Linked DNA regions of Methylorubrum populi. The protein of the gene in region 2 interacts with the protein of the main gene of each other region in a pairwise test. Links are inferred from orthologs where the notes say so. Each region holds a gene or a part of one and is shown on either strand. Other genes may lie near its edges.

Region 1 (6,740 bases), 3.7 Mb from region 2 along the record:
GCGCGAAGCAAAAGCGCCCCGAGCCCGGAGAACGCGTGGCGAACCCACAAGGCGCCGCCTGATCGGCAGTATGATGCAGAATTGATGAGGCCGGGGCGGGGGCGCCTCTCGTCGCCGGAAACGGGATCGCAGGTGTCCGCGGTTGCTGAATGCGCTTCCCGCACCGGCGTCGGTCGCATGGCGGCGTCGCCCCGAACCTCCGGCGGCCCCTCGCGATCGGCGGCCGGCTGCCCTATGCTGAGAGCCCCAACAGGAGAACGCCATGCACTATACCGTTCATTGGACCGCGCCTTCAGGCCCTTCGAGGGAGCCGCACGCGCTCGGAGCGAGGGCCGCCGAGCGGGCCATGACCTTCGCAAGCATGGGCGCCTCGGACGTCTACGTGGAGACCACCGACGGACGGGTGTTCCGGGCGCCGGCCCAGATGGCCGCCCTGGTTCAGTACGCCCAGACCGCCGACGCCGACCAGGTCTGACCCCGCAAGTTCGGGCCGTCCGGCCCGTCTGTGCGGCGGCGGGATCAGGAGCCGACGAGCTGCCACTCGAATACGAGTTGGCGCAGCCGCGCCTGGGCGGCGCGGCGAGCCTCGTCGAAGGTTCCGTAGCTCTGCGGGCCGTAGCGCCGGGGCGCGCCCTTCTCGACGATGGAGCAGACGAAGCGACCGGGACGCCGCCAGCACGGGCGCACGTCGATGGAGTAGGGGTGGTCGTTCCGGTCAGGCATCCGGACATCGTGCCATGCCCCTCGACCTCCACCAAGGCGCGGCGGCACCGTGAACGGCTCACATTTGCTTGCGGCCGGCTGCCTGCCGCCGATCCTCGGGCGCCTCCCCGGGCCCGCGGCGGACGGGCAGCGGACGGGCGGCCTTCAGGCCTCGTCCCTCAAGCCTCGTCCTCGGCCTGCGAGGGGCGCAGGGAGCGCTCGATCGTCTCCAGAACGGTCTTGGCGAGCGCCGCGTCCGGATCGTCTCGGAACAGCACGTCACGCAGCATGGCGAGGTAGCCCTCGAGGCGCTCGTCGTAATGGTCGGAATCGATCGAACGCAGCACGCTTGCCAGGAAGCCCACCGCCATCTGGTGGGCCACCTGCTTGGCGCCGAGTTCGGCGAGCCCCTCGGCGAGGTTCGTCACCGCCGCATCGTGGCGCGCACTGACGGCGGCGAGCGCGGCGAGTTGCTGGGTCTGGTCCATCGGTATCGGGTCCTCGGAACGCGCCTGCGGTCGGAATCGCCGCTCACGACTTCGCGTCGGCGAAGCGGCGGAACGCCTCCAGCGTCTCGGCGCTCACATGGTGCTCGATGCCCTCCGCGTCGCGCCGCGCCGTCTCGGCACTGACGCCCACGGCGCGCAGGAAGCGCTCGACGATGCGGTGACGCTCCCGCGACTGCTCGGCCAGGGCCTGCCCGGCCGCGGTGAGAAACACGCCGCGATAGGGCCGCTGCTGCACGAGGCCGTCCTCGGCGAGGCGCTTGAGCATCTTGGCGACCGTCGGCTGGGCCACGCCGAGGCGGGCGGCGATGTCGACCTGCCGCGCCTCGCCACCATCGCCGATCAGGTCGGCGATCAGCTCGACGTAATCCTCCACGAGTTCGAGACGGCGCGCCTCGCGGGCCTGACGGAAGCTCTCGACATGGACCTCCGCATCGACGAGCGGCGCGTCCGCGCCCGCACGGTGCGATTCCGGTGCCGGCTTCTGCCTCATCTCTCGCCCCATATCTCGCGACGCGTCCTGCATGAGGCGGCGGGCTCCTCCGTTCCCGGGCGCGGCCCGGCTGGCCCGCGCCCCACCTGATCGACATGGTTCACGAAACACGCGCCGCACGGGCGACGCGCCACGGATCACGCTGCGGCGCCGGCGGGCGATCCGCCGGGTGTCGCGGGTCGTTCGTGGCGACCTGTTTAACCTATGCGCACCGCGCGCGGGAACCCGGTCCCGGATCCTCTTGATCACAGCTTCGGCACAGCTTTATAGCTAAAGCTATAAGACTGTATCGTCCCGACCGGCGCGGGGGAGCGGGCGCACCTCCCGCGCCGCGCCGTCCCGTCGGCCCTCCTGGGGGAGCGGCGGACCGGAGCCGGGGGAAACGGGCACCTCGATGCGAATGGAAGCGGTGATGGATCAGGTTCGGCCGGCCCCGCCCGGACAAGCCTCCGCGGAGCCGAGCCTCGGCGCGCTCAACGCCAGCGTGCCGGTGCGGGCGGGCGGATCCTGGCTGTGGCGGCTCTTCGCCTTCCTCGGGCCAGGCTACATGATCTCGGTCGGCTACATGGACCCGGGCAACTGGGCCACCGACATCGCCGGCGGCGCCCAGTTCGGCTACACCCTGCTCTCCGTCATCCTGCTCTCGAACCTGATGGCGATCGTGCTGCAGGCACTCGCCGCACGGCTCGGCATCGCCACCGGCCTCGACCTCGCCCAGGCCTGCCGCGAGCGCACCTCGCGGCCCGTCAGCATCGCCCTGTGGCTGATCTGCGAGGCGGCGATCATCGCCTGCGACCTCGCCGAGGTGATCGGCACGGCGATCGCCCTCAAGCTGCTGTTCGGCATCCCGCTGACGCTGGGCGCCATCATCACCGCGCTCGACGTGTTCGTGGTGCTGCTGCTCCTGCGCCGGGGATTCCGGGCGCTGGAGGCCTTCGTGATCGGCCTCCTGACGATCATCTTCGTCTGCTTCGGCCTGCAGATCGCGATGGCCGCGCCGCCGATCCAGGCGGTGCTCGGCGGCTTCGTGCCCTCGCGGGAGATCGTGACCAACCCGGCCGCGCTCTACATCGCCATCGGCATCATCGGCGCCACCGTGATGCCGCACAACCTCTACCTCCACTCCTCGATCGTGCAGACGCGGGCCTATCCCCGCACCGACGAGGGCCGCCGCGAGGCGCTGCGCTTCGCCGTCACCGATTCAACCGTGGCGCTGATGCTGGCGCTGTTCGTCAACGCCGCGATCCTGATCATGGCCGCGTCCGTGTTCCACGCGGGCGGGCGCACCGATGTCGAGGAGATCGAGCAGGCCTACGAGCTGCTCTCGCCGCTGCTCGGCGTCGGCCTCGCCTCGACCCTGTTCGCCGTGGCGCTGCTGGCGTCGGGCCTCAACTCGACGGTGACGGCGACGCTCGCCGGCCAGATCGTGATGGAGGGCTTCCTGCGGCTGCGCCTGCCGCCCTTCGCCCGGCGGCTGGTGACGCGGGGCATCGCCATCGTGCCGGTGGTGATCGTCACCGCCCTCTACGGCGAGCAGGGCACGGCCCGGCTCCTCGTGCTGAGCCAGGTCGTGCTCTCGATGCAGCTGCCCTTCGCAGTGATCCCGCTGGTGCACTTCGTCTCGGACCGGCGGCTGATGGGCGCCTTCGTGATCCCGGGCTGGCTGAAGGGGCTGTCCTGGGTGATCGCCGCCATCATCGTGACCCTGAACGTGAAGCTGTTGATCGACACGCTCACCGGCGCCTGACGGCCGCGCCTCATGCCTCGGCGGCGCGCAGATGCGTCACGAAATCCTGCGCGAAGGGCGGCAGGCCCGCGAGATCGCGCAGGCAGAGCTTGAGGTCGCGTGCGGCCCAAGAATCTTCCAGCGGCACGAGGGCGATCGCCATCGTCCGCCATGCCCGCCGCGCCGTGGTCTCCGGCACGATGCCGAGGCCGACGCCGCACTCCACGAGGCGGCAGACCGCGTCGAAGCTGCGCAGCTGCACCCGCAGCCGCATCGGCCGGCCGATGCGGGAGGCCTTCTCGGCGAGGAAGCGGGTCAGCGCGCTTGGCCGGTCGAGGCCGACGAGGTCGTGCTCCAGCACCTCGGCGAAGCCGACGCTCTTGCGGCGGGCCAGCGCGTGGCCGGTCGCGACCACCACGACGAAGCGGTCGTGGCGGAAGGGGAAGGTCTGGAGCGTGCCGGTATCGACGGTGCCCGCGACGATGCCGAGATCGGCCGCCCCATCGGCCACCATGCCGACGATCTCGTCGGAGGTGCGCTCCTCGATATCGACGCTGATCCCGGTGTGGAGCGCCAGATAGGCGGAGAGCGCCTCGGGCAGGAATTCGGTGAGCGCGTTGGTGTTCGACAGGACCCGGATCTGCCCGACGGCGCCGCCGGCAAACACGGACAGGTCGCCCTGAAGCCGCTCGATCTGGCCCAGAATCTCGCGGGCATGGGCCAGCAGGGCGCGGCCGGCGGGCGTCGGCGTCACCCCCTGGCGCCCGCGCAGCAGCAGCGCGGCGCCGAGCGACTCCTCCATTGCCCGCACCCTTGCCGAGGCGGCGGCGAGCGCAAGGTTCGCCCGCTCCGCCCCGTGGGTGATCGAGCCCGCCTCGACGATGTGGCGGAACAGGTTCAGATCGACGAGATCGAAGCGCATCATGGGGTGAGCCCGATTTCGAACCTCAGGTACGTGCTTTCGCGCGCCGTGGAGCCAGAGCCGGCCGCACAGCCTATCACGCCCTCGTGAGCACGGCACCAGCCTTCGCCAACGGCGAAGGCACCCACCACCAAAGCCGAATTGCGAACCGTTCCAATTCGCGTTTGAAGCGCGCCCATGGGAGCCGCAGCCGCCAGCATCATCGGGGGACAGGGCACGGTCGTCGCGGCCGGGGGCCTGCTCGTGCTGTGCATGGGGCTGTGGGCGACCGGCCTCGTCGCCGAGATCGTCACGGCGCTGATGTTCTTCGCGCTCGCCATGCTGCTCAAGCTCGCGCCGGCGCAGACGGTCTTTTCGGGATTTGCCTCCTCCGCCTTCTGGCTGGTGACGGGGGGCATGGTGGTCGGGCTCGCCATGAACCGCACCGGCCTGGGCGACCGGCTGGCGCGCGCGCTGGCCGTCCGGCTGCCGGCCTCCTATCCCGGCTTCGTCGCTGGGCTCGTCGCCTTCTCCTTCGCCCTCGCCTTCGTGATGCCGTCCAATCTCGGGCGCATCGCCCTGATGGTGCCGGTGGTGATCGCGCTCTGCGACGCCTTCGGGCTGGAGGCCGGGCGTCCGGGCCGGACGGGGGCCTTGCTCGCCTTCGGCGTGGCGACGCCGATGCTCTCGGCGGCGATCCTGCCCGCCAACGTGCCGAACCTCGTCATGGCCGGCACCGCCGAGACGCTGTTCGGGATCCATCTCAACTATCTGCCCTATCTCTTTCTGCACGCCCCCGTTCTGGGCTTCGTGAAGGGCGCGATCCTCGTCGCCTGCACGGTGCTGATCTTCCCCGACCGTCTCGACGGGAAGCGGCCCGAGCTGGCCCCGCTGCCGCCGCCCTCGGGCGCAGAGCGGCGCCTCTCGGTGATCCTCGCGGTGATGCTGGCGCTCTGGCTCACCGACGGCTGGCACGGCATCCCGCCCGCCTGGATCGGCCTCGCCGCGGCGGTGATCTGCCTGCTGCCGCGCATCGGCGTCCTGTCGTCCCAGAGTTTCGGTGAGATCCCGCTGCGGACCTGCTTCTACGTCGCCGCCCTGTTCGGGCTGACGGCGGTAGTCAACGAGACCGGGCTCGGCGCCGATCTCGGCCACGCGCTCCTCTCGGTCGCCCCGCTGGAGCCCGGCGCGCCAGCCAAGAACTTCGCGACGCTCACCGGCCTGTCGATCGGCTTCCTGTTCACCGCCACCGCCAACGGCGCGCCCGCCCTCTATACGGCGCTGGCGGAGGAGTTTTCCCGCGCCAGCGGCTTCGATCTCATGAGCGTGCTGATGGTGCAGGTCGTCGGCTACTCGACCCTGTTCCTGCCCTATCAGGCGCCGCCCATCATCATGACGATGGATCTCGGACGCCTGTCGCTCGCCGACGCGACGAAGCTGACACTCGCCACGGGCGTCGCGTCGCTCCTCGTCGCGACCCCGCTCGCCTATCTCTGGTTTCGGTTGATCGGGCGGCTCGCGTGAGGAGAGCCCGTGAGACAGATCCGCGCGATCGTCAGCTTGACCAATGCTGCACTGCAGCACCGCCATTGCCGGCTGGAGCCCGCCGCCCTAACCCTTCCCTGGAATTTATCCAGTCTTCGACGCGAGGATCGTGAGCCGCGATGAACCCTACCGTCAGACCCACGGTCGCCCAGCCGCTCTCGCCCCATCTCCAGATCTACCGCTGGACCTGGACCATGGCGATGTCGGTGTTCCACCGCATCACCGGCACGGCGCTCTACGGCGGCACCTTCCTCGTCGCGGTCTGGCTGGTAGCGCTCGCCTCCGGTCCGCGCGCCTACGATACGGTGGCGTGGTTCTTCGGCTCGCTGATCGGGCGCGCCATCCTGTTCGCCTACACCTGGGTGCTGATGCACCACATGCTCGGCGGCCTCCGCCACTTCATCTGGGATGCCGGCTACGGCTTCGACCGTGACCGGCGCCTCGGGCTCGCCCGCGCGACGCTGATCGGCTCCATCACCCTGACCGTCGTGATCTGGGCGGTCGCCCTGCTCGTGCGCTGAGAGGCTCACCCATGTCCCAGGTCGACAACCGCCAGAACACCGCGCTCTCGATGCGCACGCCCCGCGCCCGGGTGAAGGGCCTTGGCGCTTCGGGCCACGGCGCCGGCCATTTCTGGCTGCAGCGCCTGACCGGCGCCTCGAACGCGCTGCTGATGCTCGCCTTCGTCGTGATCATCGCGCTGATGGCCGGGCGGACCTATCCGCAGGCGGTCGCGCTGGTGTCGCACCCGCTCGTTGCAATCATCCTGATCCTCGCCGTGGTGTCGGTGACGATCCACATGCGTCTCGGGATGCAGACCGTGATCGAGGACTACGTGCACAGCCACGGCCTCAAGTTCGCGGCGCT
Region 2 (7,332 bases):
CCCGCGCCCGCGCGCCCTGGGGCGACGGGCCGCTGTTCCACCATATCGGCCTCTACGCCTATCGCCGGAAGGCGCTCGCCCGGTTCGTCGCCCTGCCGCAGGGCGAGCTTGAACGGCGCGAGAAGCTCGAGCAACTGCGCGCGCTGGAGGCCGGTATGCGCATCGACGCCATGATCGTCGAGGATCTGCCGCTCGGCGTCGACACCCCGGCCGACCTGGAGCGCGCCCGCACTCTGCTCGCCGTCCGCCGCCTCAACTAAACCACCGAAGCACAATGACCGACCGCACCATTGCCTATCAGGGTGAGCCCGGGGCCAACTCGCACATCATCTGCTCGCAGGCCTATCCCGGCTGGACCGCGCTGCCCTGCGCCACCTTCGAGGACGCCTTCGCCGCGGTGAACGAGGGCAAGGCCGGCCTCGCGATGATCCCGATCGAGAACTCGATCGCCGGCCGGGTCGCCGACATCCATCACCTGATCCCGACCTCGCGGCTGCACATCATCGCCGAGCACTTTCTGCCGATCCACTTCCAGCTCATGGTGCTGCCGGGTGTGGGCGCGGAAGGCCTGACCAGCGTGCACAGCCACGTCCACGCGCTCGGCCAGTGCCGCCGGATCATCCGCCGCCTCGGCCTGAAGGCCGTGGTGGCCGGCGACACCGCCGGTGCCGCTCGCGAGGTGGCGGAGGCGCAGGATCCGACGCGGGCGGCGCTCGCCCCGGCCATGGCGGCGGAGGTCTACGGCCTCGACATCCTCGAGCGCGACGTCGAGGACGAGGCGCACAACACCACCCGCTTCGTGGTGTTCTCGCCCGAACCCGTCGAGATCGAGCCCGGCAACGGCCCGACAGTGACGAGCTTCATCTTCCGGGTCCGCAACATCCCGGCGGCGCTCTACAAGGCGCTCGGCGGCTTCGCGACCAACGGCGTCAACATGTCGAAGCTCGAGAGCTACATGGTCGAGGGTCAGTTCACCGCGACCCAGTTCTATGCCGAGGTCGACGGCCATCCGGAGGATGACGGCCTGCGCCGGGCCCTGGAGGAACTGCGCTACTTCTCGAAGGAACTTCGCATCATCGGCACCTATCCAGCCCATCCGTTCCGCGAGACGACGCGGCAGGCCGCGGAGTAGCGGACGACCACGAAAAAGGCCGGCGCAGGGGCGCCGGCCTTTTCATTGACCGATCTATCAGAGACGTCACGCCGGATCGGCGGCCTTGTTCGCCTCGGGCTTCGGGCCGCCCTTGGAGACACCGACCAGGGCCGGGCGCAGGGTCCGGTCGCCGATGATGTAGCCGGTCTGGACCACCTGAACGACAGTGCCGTTCGGAACCTCGGTGTTGGGCACCTCGAACATCGCCTGATGCCGGTTCGGATCGAAGCGCTGCCCCTGCGGATCGACCACCTTCACGCCGTGGCGCTCCAGCGTCTTGGCCAGATCCCGTTCGGTCAGCTCGATGCCCTCGATCAGAGCCTTGAAGGCGCCGTCCGCGCTCGCCCGCGCATCGGCCGGCACGCTTTCGAGCGCGCGGCGGATATTGTCGGCGGCGTTGAGCATGTCGCGGGCGAAGCTCGTCACCGCGTAGGTGCGGGCATCCGCGACCTCGCGCTCGGTGCGGCGGCGCAGGTTCTCCATCTCGGCCAGCGTGCGCAGCAGCCGGTCCTTGAACTCGTCGCGCTCGGCGATCGCGGCCGCCAGAGCCTCGGCATCCGCACCCGCGGTCGAGGAAGCGGCCTGCGGCGGCACCTCCGCCTCGGCGCCGTTGTGCCGGTCCTGATTCTCCATGTCGTCAGCCATCATCGTGCGATCGATCGGGTCTCGAAGTGTTCCGGGATGCGGCTGATATCATTCGGGCCATCCCCGAAATCAAGCGAAGGCCGCGCTATCGCCCCCTACAACTCCCGCGGCGGGGGCGAATCGACCAGGGCGTCGAGGCCTTCGGCGCGCAGCGCGGCGACGTCGCTGGCGAACACTTCCATTACCGCGGCGCGGATCATCGCGAGCCGGTCGGGCTGCATCACGCGGGTGCCGGTGAGGTCGGTCACGTAGAACACGTCCACCGCCCGCTCGCCGAAAGTCGCCACATGCGCCGAGGTGATGTTGAGGCTCAGGCGGTTCAGCGCCGTCGTCAGTTCGTAAAGCAGGCCCGGCCGGTCGAGGCCGGTGATTTCCACCACGGTCTCGCGGCTCGACAGGGCGTTGTCGATCGACACGTCCGGCGGAACGAGGAAGGTCTTGGGCGGCTGCTTCGGGTGCTTGTCGGCGACGAGTTCGGCGATCTTGATCTCGCCCTTGAGCGCCCGCTCGATCGCGGTGGCGATGCGCCCCGCCCGGCGGAGCTCGTCCTCGTCCCGCTCGAAGGCGCGGGAGATGAAGATCGAATCGAGGGCGAAGCCGTCGGTCGTGGTGAAAATCTGCGCATCGACGATGTTGCCGCCCGTGGTCGCGCAGGCGCCCGTGATGATCGCCAGCAGGCGCGGATGGTCCGGCGAGTAGACCGTCAGCTCGGTCACGCCGCGGACAGGATCGGTCTCGTAGGTGGTGGCGCTGGTGCGGCCCTCCTCCATCACGGTACGCAGGAAGCGGGCGTTCTTGTAGTGGCGCGTGCTGTCGACTTTCAGCCAGTACGCTTGGTTGTGGCGCGCGGCGTAGGCATCGAACACCTCCGAATTCCAGTCGGAGAGCTGCTCGCGCAGGGCCATCTGGATCAGCCGCACCCGGTCGGTGCGGGCGATCTCCGAGTGGCCGCCGGAGAGCACGACCTCGGTCTCGTCGTAGAGGGTGCGCAGCAGCGTGCCCTTCCAGGCCGTCCACACGCCGGGGCCGACCGCCTTGATGTCGGCGACGGTGAGGATCGCGAGCAGCTTCAGCCGCTCCAGGCTCTGCACCTCGCTCGCGAATTTCTCGATGGTCTTATGATCGGAGAGATCACGGCTCTGCGCCGTCATCGACATGAGCAGGTGATGCTCGACCAGCCAGGACACCGTCTCGGTCTCCGCCTGGCTGAGGCCGAAGCGCGGCCCGAGCTTGCGGGCGATGGCCGCGCCGGCGATCGAGTGATCCTCCGGCCGCCCCTTGGCGATGTCGTGCAGCAGGATCGCGACGTAGAGGGCGCGGCGGTTGTGGATCGTGTCGATGAGGCGCGAGGCCAGCGGATGCTCCTCGCGCACGCGGCCGGAATCGATCGCGGCGAGCACGCCGATCGAGCGCAGGAGATGCTCGTCCACCGTGTAGTGATGGTACATGTTGAACTGCATCATCGCGACGATGCGGCCGAATTCCGGAATGAACCGGCCGAGTACGCCGGCCTCGTTCATCGAGCGGAGGATCGTCTCCGGGGCGTTCTTCGAGGTGAGGATGTCGAGGAAGAGCCGGTTGGCTTCCGCGTCCACGCGCACCGCGTGGGTGATCAGGCGGAGCGAGCGGTTGGCCAGCCGCGCCGCATCGGGATGGATCGGCAGGTTGTGCCGGTCGGCCAGCCAGAACAGGCGGATCAGGTTGACCGGATCACGCTCGAACGCGTCCTCGCCGCGAATGTTGACCCTGCCATTGTCGATCCAGAAATCCTCGGCCTCGATCGAGGTCGCGCGGAAGCGGTCGCGAAAGCGGCCGATCCAGCGGTCGAGCACCGGCGTGCGCTTGGCGTGGCGCGCTTCGAGTTCCGCACACACGATCGCGGTCAGGTCGCCGACATCCTTGGCGATGAGGAAGTAGGCTTTCATGAAGCGCTCGACGCCCGAGAGGCCGCCGCGGGCGCCGAAGCCGAGCCGCTCGGCGATCTTGGGCTGAAGCCCGAACGACAGCCGCTCCTCGGCGCGTCCGGTCACGAAATGGATGTGGCAGCGCACGCGCCACAGGAACTCCTCGCAGCGTTCGAAAAGCTTGTACTCGTCCGGCGTGAACAGCCCGGCATGGACCAGCTCGACCTGATCGCGCACGCGGTAGGTGTATTTCGCGATCCAGAACAGGGTGTTGAGGTCGCGCAGACCGCCCTTGCCGTCCTTGACGTTGGGCTCGACGAGGTAGCGCGACGCGCCGGCCTTGGCGACGCGGGCGTCGCGCTCGCGCAGCTTGGCATCCACGAACTCGGAAGCCGAGCCGATCACAAGTTCCGTATCGAAGCGCGTGACCAGCTCCTCGAACAGGTGGCGTGAACCGAACAGGAAGCGGGATTCGAGCAGGGCGGTGCGGATCGTCATGTCCGCGCGGCCCTCGCGCAGGCACTCCTCCACCGAGCGCGTCGCGTGGCCGACCTTCAGCTTCAGGTCCCAGAGCACGTAGAGCATCGCCTCGACGACGCTCTCCGACCATGCCGTCTGCTTGTAGGGCAGCAGGAATAGCAGATCGATGTCCGAGCCCGGCGCCATCGTGCCCCGCCCGTAGCCGCCGGTGGCGATGATCGCCAGCTGCTCGCCCGTGGATGGATTGTCGTTGGGATAGAGACGCCAGACCACGGCATCGTAGATTGCCCGCACCACCGCGTCGGTGAGGCGGCTCAGCCGCTGCGCGCAGGCGATCCCGTCCCGCTCCTTCAACAGGAGACGCTCGGCCTCCCGGTGCCCGGCCTCGATCACCTTGCGCAACTCGGGCACGAGAAGCCCGCGCAGCTTGGTGGGTTCGCGCGCCTCGCGGTCGAGGGAGGCGACGACTTTTTCGAGGACGGGAACGGGGTCGAACATGGCCGTTCCGTTAGCATGTAAAGCGGGCTGCGGCATCGGCCGGTTGCAGCCGACCCGGCTGTTCTCTTCGGCGAATTTTTTGTTTGACGAAACGAACGTGACTGTTTTAGCCATCGGAAGGATCCAGGCAGCAAGCCGGACCGACGAGGGAGCCAGCCATATGATCCGACGCCGCCACGTCCTGTCCGCTTTCGTCGGATTCCTCGGGCTGCTGACGGCCGGTTCGGACCTGCGCGCGGCCGACGTCTCGGAGATCCGGCTCGACTGGGCGACCTATAACCCGGTCAGCCTCGTCCTGAAGGAGAAGGGGTTCCTGGAGGAGGCGCTGAAAGCCCGCGGCATCAAGGTGCGATGGGTCCAGTCGCTCGGCTCCAACAAGGCGCTCGAATTCCTCAACGGCAGCGCCATCGATTTCGGCTCCTCCGCCGGCGCAGCGGCGCTTCTGGCGCGCATCAACGGCAATCCGGTCAAGGTCGTCTACGCCTATTCCCGGCCGGAATGGACCGCGCTGGTCACGCGCAAGGAGACCGGGATCACCAAGCCCGCCGACCTCAAGGGCAAGCGCATCGCGGTCACCCGCGGCACCGATCCGCACATCTTCCTCATCCGCGCGCTTCAGAGCGCCGGGCTGACCGAGAAGGACGCCAAGCTCGTTCTGCTCCAGCACGCCGACGGACGCACGGCGCTCGACCGCGGCGACGTCGATGCCTGGGCCGGTCTCGACCCGATGATGGCCGCTGCCGAGATCGAGAGCGACGACGTGCTGTTCTATCGGGACGCTGCCGCCAACACCTGGGGCGTGCTCGACGTGCGCGAGGACTTCGCCAAGGCGCATCCCGACCTCGTCAAGGTCGTGATCGCCGCCTACGAGCAGGCCCGCGCCTATGCCCTCGCCAACCCGGAAGCCCTGAAGAGCGCACTCGTCTCCGCCACCAAGCTGCCCGAGGCGGTGATCGCCAAGCAGATCGAGCGCACGGATCTGAGCCAGCCCGCTATCGGCCCGGCCCAGGCCGAGAGCATCCGCGCCGCCGGCCTCGCGCTGCAGCAGGCGGGCGTCATTCCCGCTTCCACCGACGTGGCGGCGGCGGTGGACGGCCTGATCGATCCGCAGTTCAACCCGGCACCGGGCCGCTGAGGCGGCCGATGCCGGACGCCGCGCACCTCGCCGCCTTCGCCCTCGTCTCCCTCGGGATGGTGCTGACGCCCGGCCCGAACATGGCCTACCTCGTCTCGCGCACGGTGGCGCAGGGACGGGCGGCCGGGCTGGTATCGCTGACGGGCGTGGCGGCGGGCTTCCTCGTCTACCTGCTCTGCGCGGCCTTCGGCATCACCGCCCTCCTCGTGGCGGTGCCCTTCGCCTACGACGCCCTGCGCCTGGCCGGCGCCGCCTATCTCCTCTTCCTGGCATGGCAGGCGCTGAGGCCGAACGGGCACTCGCCCTTCGATACGCGCCCGCTGCCGCCCGACGGGCCTGGGCGGCTCTTCGCCATGGGCTTCCTGACGAACCTGCTGAATCCGAAGATCGCGGTAATGTACCTCTCTCTGCTGCCGCAATTCATCGAGCCGGCGGCCGGCGCCGTGCTGACCCAGTCCCTCGCCCTCGGCCTCGTCCAGATCGCGGTGAGCCTGGCGGTGAATGCGGCGATCGTACTGGCGGCCGGTTCCGTCGCCGCCTTCCTCGCCGAACGGCCCGTCTGGCGCCGCGCGCAGCGCTGGTTCATGGGGACCGTGCTGGCGGCGCTTGCTGTCCGCGCGGCGACCGATGCGCGTGGCTGAACCGCCGGTTCGGGGGGACTTTTCCGAGAACACGATGCAGATCCGGCGCGACCCTTCCGCATGAGCGTCACCTCCGTCCTCTCCGAAGACGCCGAGGCGAAGGCCGCTCCCGCGCGTCGGACCACCGGTCTCGGCGGCGGCGCGAGGCTGGCGCTCGGCCTGCTGCTGCCGCTCGCCCTCGCGCTCGGCTGGGAGATCGCCGTCGCGACGGGGCTCGCCTCCGGGCGCCTGCTGCCGCCGCCGAGCCGGATCGGCGCCGCGCTCTGGGCTCTCGCCGCCTCGGGCGAACTCTGGACCCATGTCGAGGCGACCCTGATCCGCGTCGGCCTCGGCTTCGCCTTCGGGGCGGGCGCCGGCATCCTCGCGGGCGCGCTCACCGCGACGCTGCCGTTCTTGCGCTGGCTGGTCGATCCGAGCCTCCAGGCCCTGCGTGCCGTGCCCTCTCTCGCCTGGGTGCCGCTGTTCATCCTCTGGTTCGGCATCCTGGAGACCCCGAAGGTCGCCCTGATCGCCGTCGGCGTGTTCTTCCCCGTCTATATCGGCGTGGCCGGCGCGATCGCCTCGGTCGATCGCAAGCTGGTGGAGGTGGGCCGCATCTTCCGCCTGTCGAAGCTGGCGCTGGCCCGGCGTATCCTCCTGCCCGCCGTGCTGCCGGCGACCCTGACGGCGCTCCGCACCGGGCTCGGACTCGGCTTCCTGTTCGTGGTGGCCGCCGAGCTGATGGGCGCCTCCGAGGGGCTCGGCTACCTGCTCCTCGACGGCCAGCAATTCAGCAAGCCCGACCAGATCTTGGCGGCGATCATCAGCTTCGCCGTCGTCGGCAAGGCGGCCGATGCCGTGCTCGTCGCGCTCACCAGCCCGCTGGCGCGCTGGCAG

The links.
Region 1: the proteins of grpE (region 2) and MPPM_RS19290 interact in binary tests that used the Escherichia coli proteins (3 or more experiments, as listed by UniProt). The link is inferred for Methylorubrum populi from one-to-one orthologs.

What each region holds. Positions count from the first base shown.
Region 1 is NZ_AP014809.1:4,143,109-4,149,848, forward strand. The notes cover bases 1,340-4,280. They hold MPPM_RS19290 (Nramp family divalent metal transporter), read left to right. Parts: upstream 1,340-2,113; coding sequence 2,114-3,448; downstream 3,449-4,280. Other genes in these bases: mntR (manganese-binding transcriptional regulator MntR), read right to left, coding at 1,340-1,701; MPPM_RS19295 (LysR family transcriptional regulator), read right to left, coding at 3,459-4,280. Also shown: MPPM_RS29365 (hypothetical protein), read left to right, coding at 263-475; MPPM_RS19275 (hypothetical protein), read right to left, coding at 520-723; MPPM_RS19280 (hypothetical protein), read right to left, coding at 882-1,190; more of mntR, read right to left, coding at 1,234-1,339; more of MPPM_RS19295, read right to left, coding at 4,281-4,352; MPPM_RS19300 (SLC13 family permease), read left to right, coding at 4,527-5,852; sdhC (succinate dehydrogenase, cytochrome b556 subunit), read left to right, coding at 5,993-6,394; sdhD (succinate dehydrogenase, hydrophobic membrane anchor protein), read left to right, coding at 6,406-6,740. UniProt on the Escherichia coli protein: H(+)-stimulated, divalent metal cation uptake system. Involved in manganese and iron uptake. Can also transport cadmium, cobalt, zinc and to a lesser extent nickel and copper. Involved in response to reactive oxygen.
Region 2 is NZ_AP014809.1:423,982-431,313, reverse strand. What follows is about bases 1-2,749. They hold grpE (nucleotide exchange factor GrpE), read right to left. Parts: upstream 1,802-2,749; coding sequence 1,199-1,801; downstream 1-1,198. Other genes in these bases: MPPM_RS01925 ([protein-PII] uridylyltransferase), read right to left, coding at 1,894-2,749; MPPM_RS01935 (prephenate dehydratase), read left to right, coding at 275-1,132; MPPM_RS01940 (3-deoxy-manno-octulosonate cytidylyltransferase), read left to right, coding at 1-260. Outside these bases: more of MPPM_RS01925, read right to left, coding at 2,750-4,716; MPPM_RS01920 (aliphatic sulfonate ABC transporter substrate-binding protein), read left to right, coding at 4,841-5,815; MPPM_RS01915 (LysE family translocator), read left to right, coding at 5,824-6,456; MPPM_RS01910 (ABC transporter permease), read left to right, coding at 6,517-7,332. UniProt on the Escherichia coli protein: Participates actively in the response to hyperosmotic and heat shock by preventing the aggregation of stress-denatured proteins, in association with DnaK and GrpE. It is the nucleotide exchange factor for DnaK and may function as a thermosensor.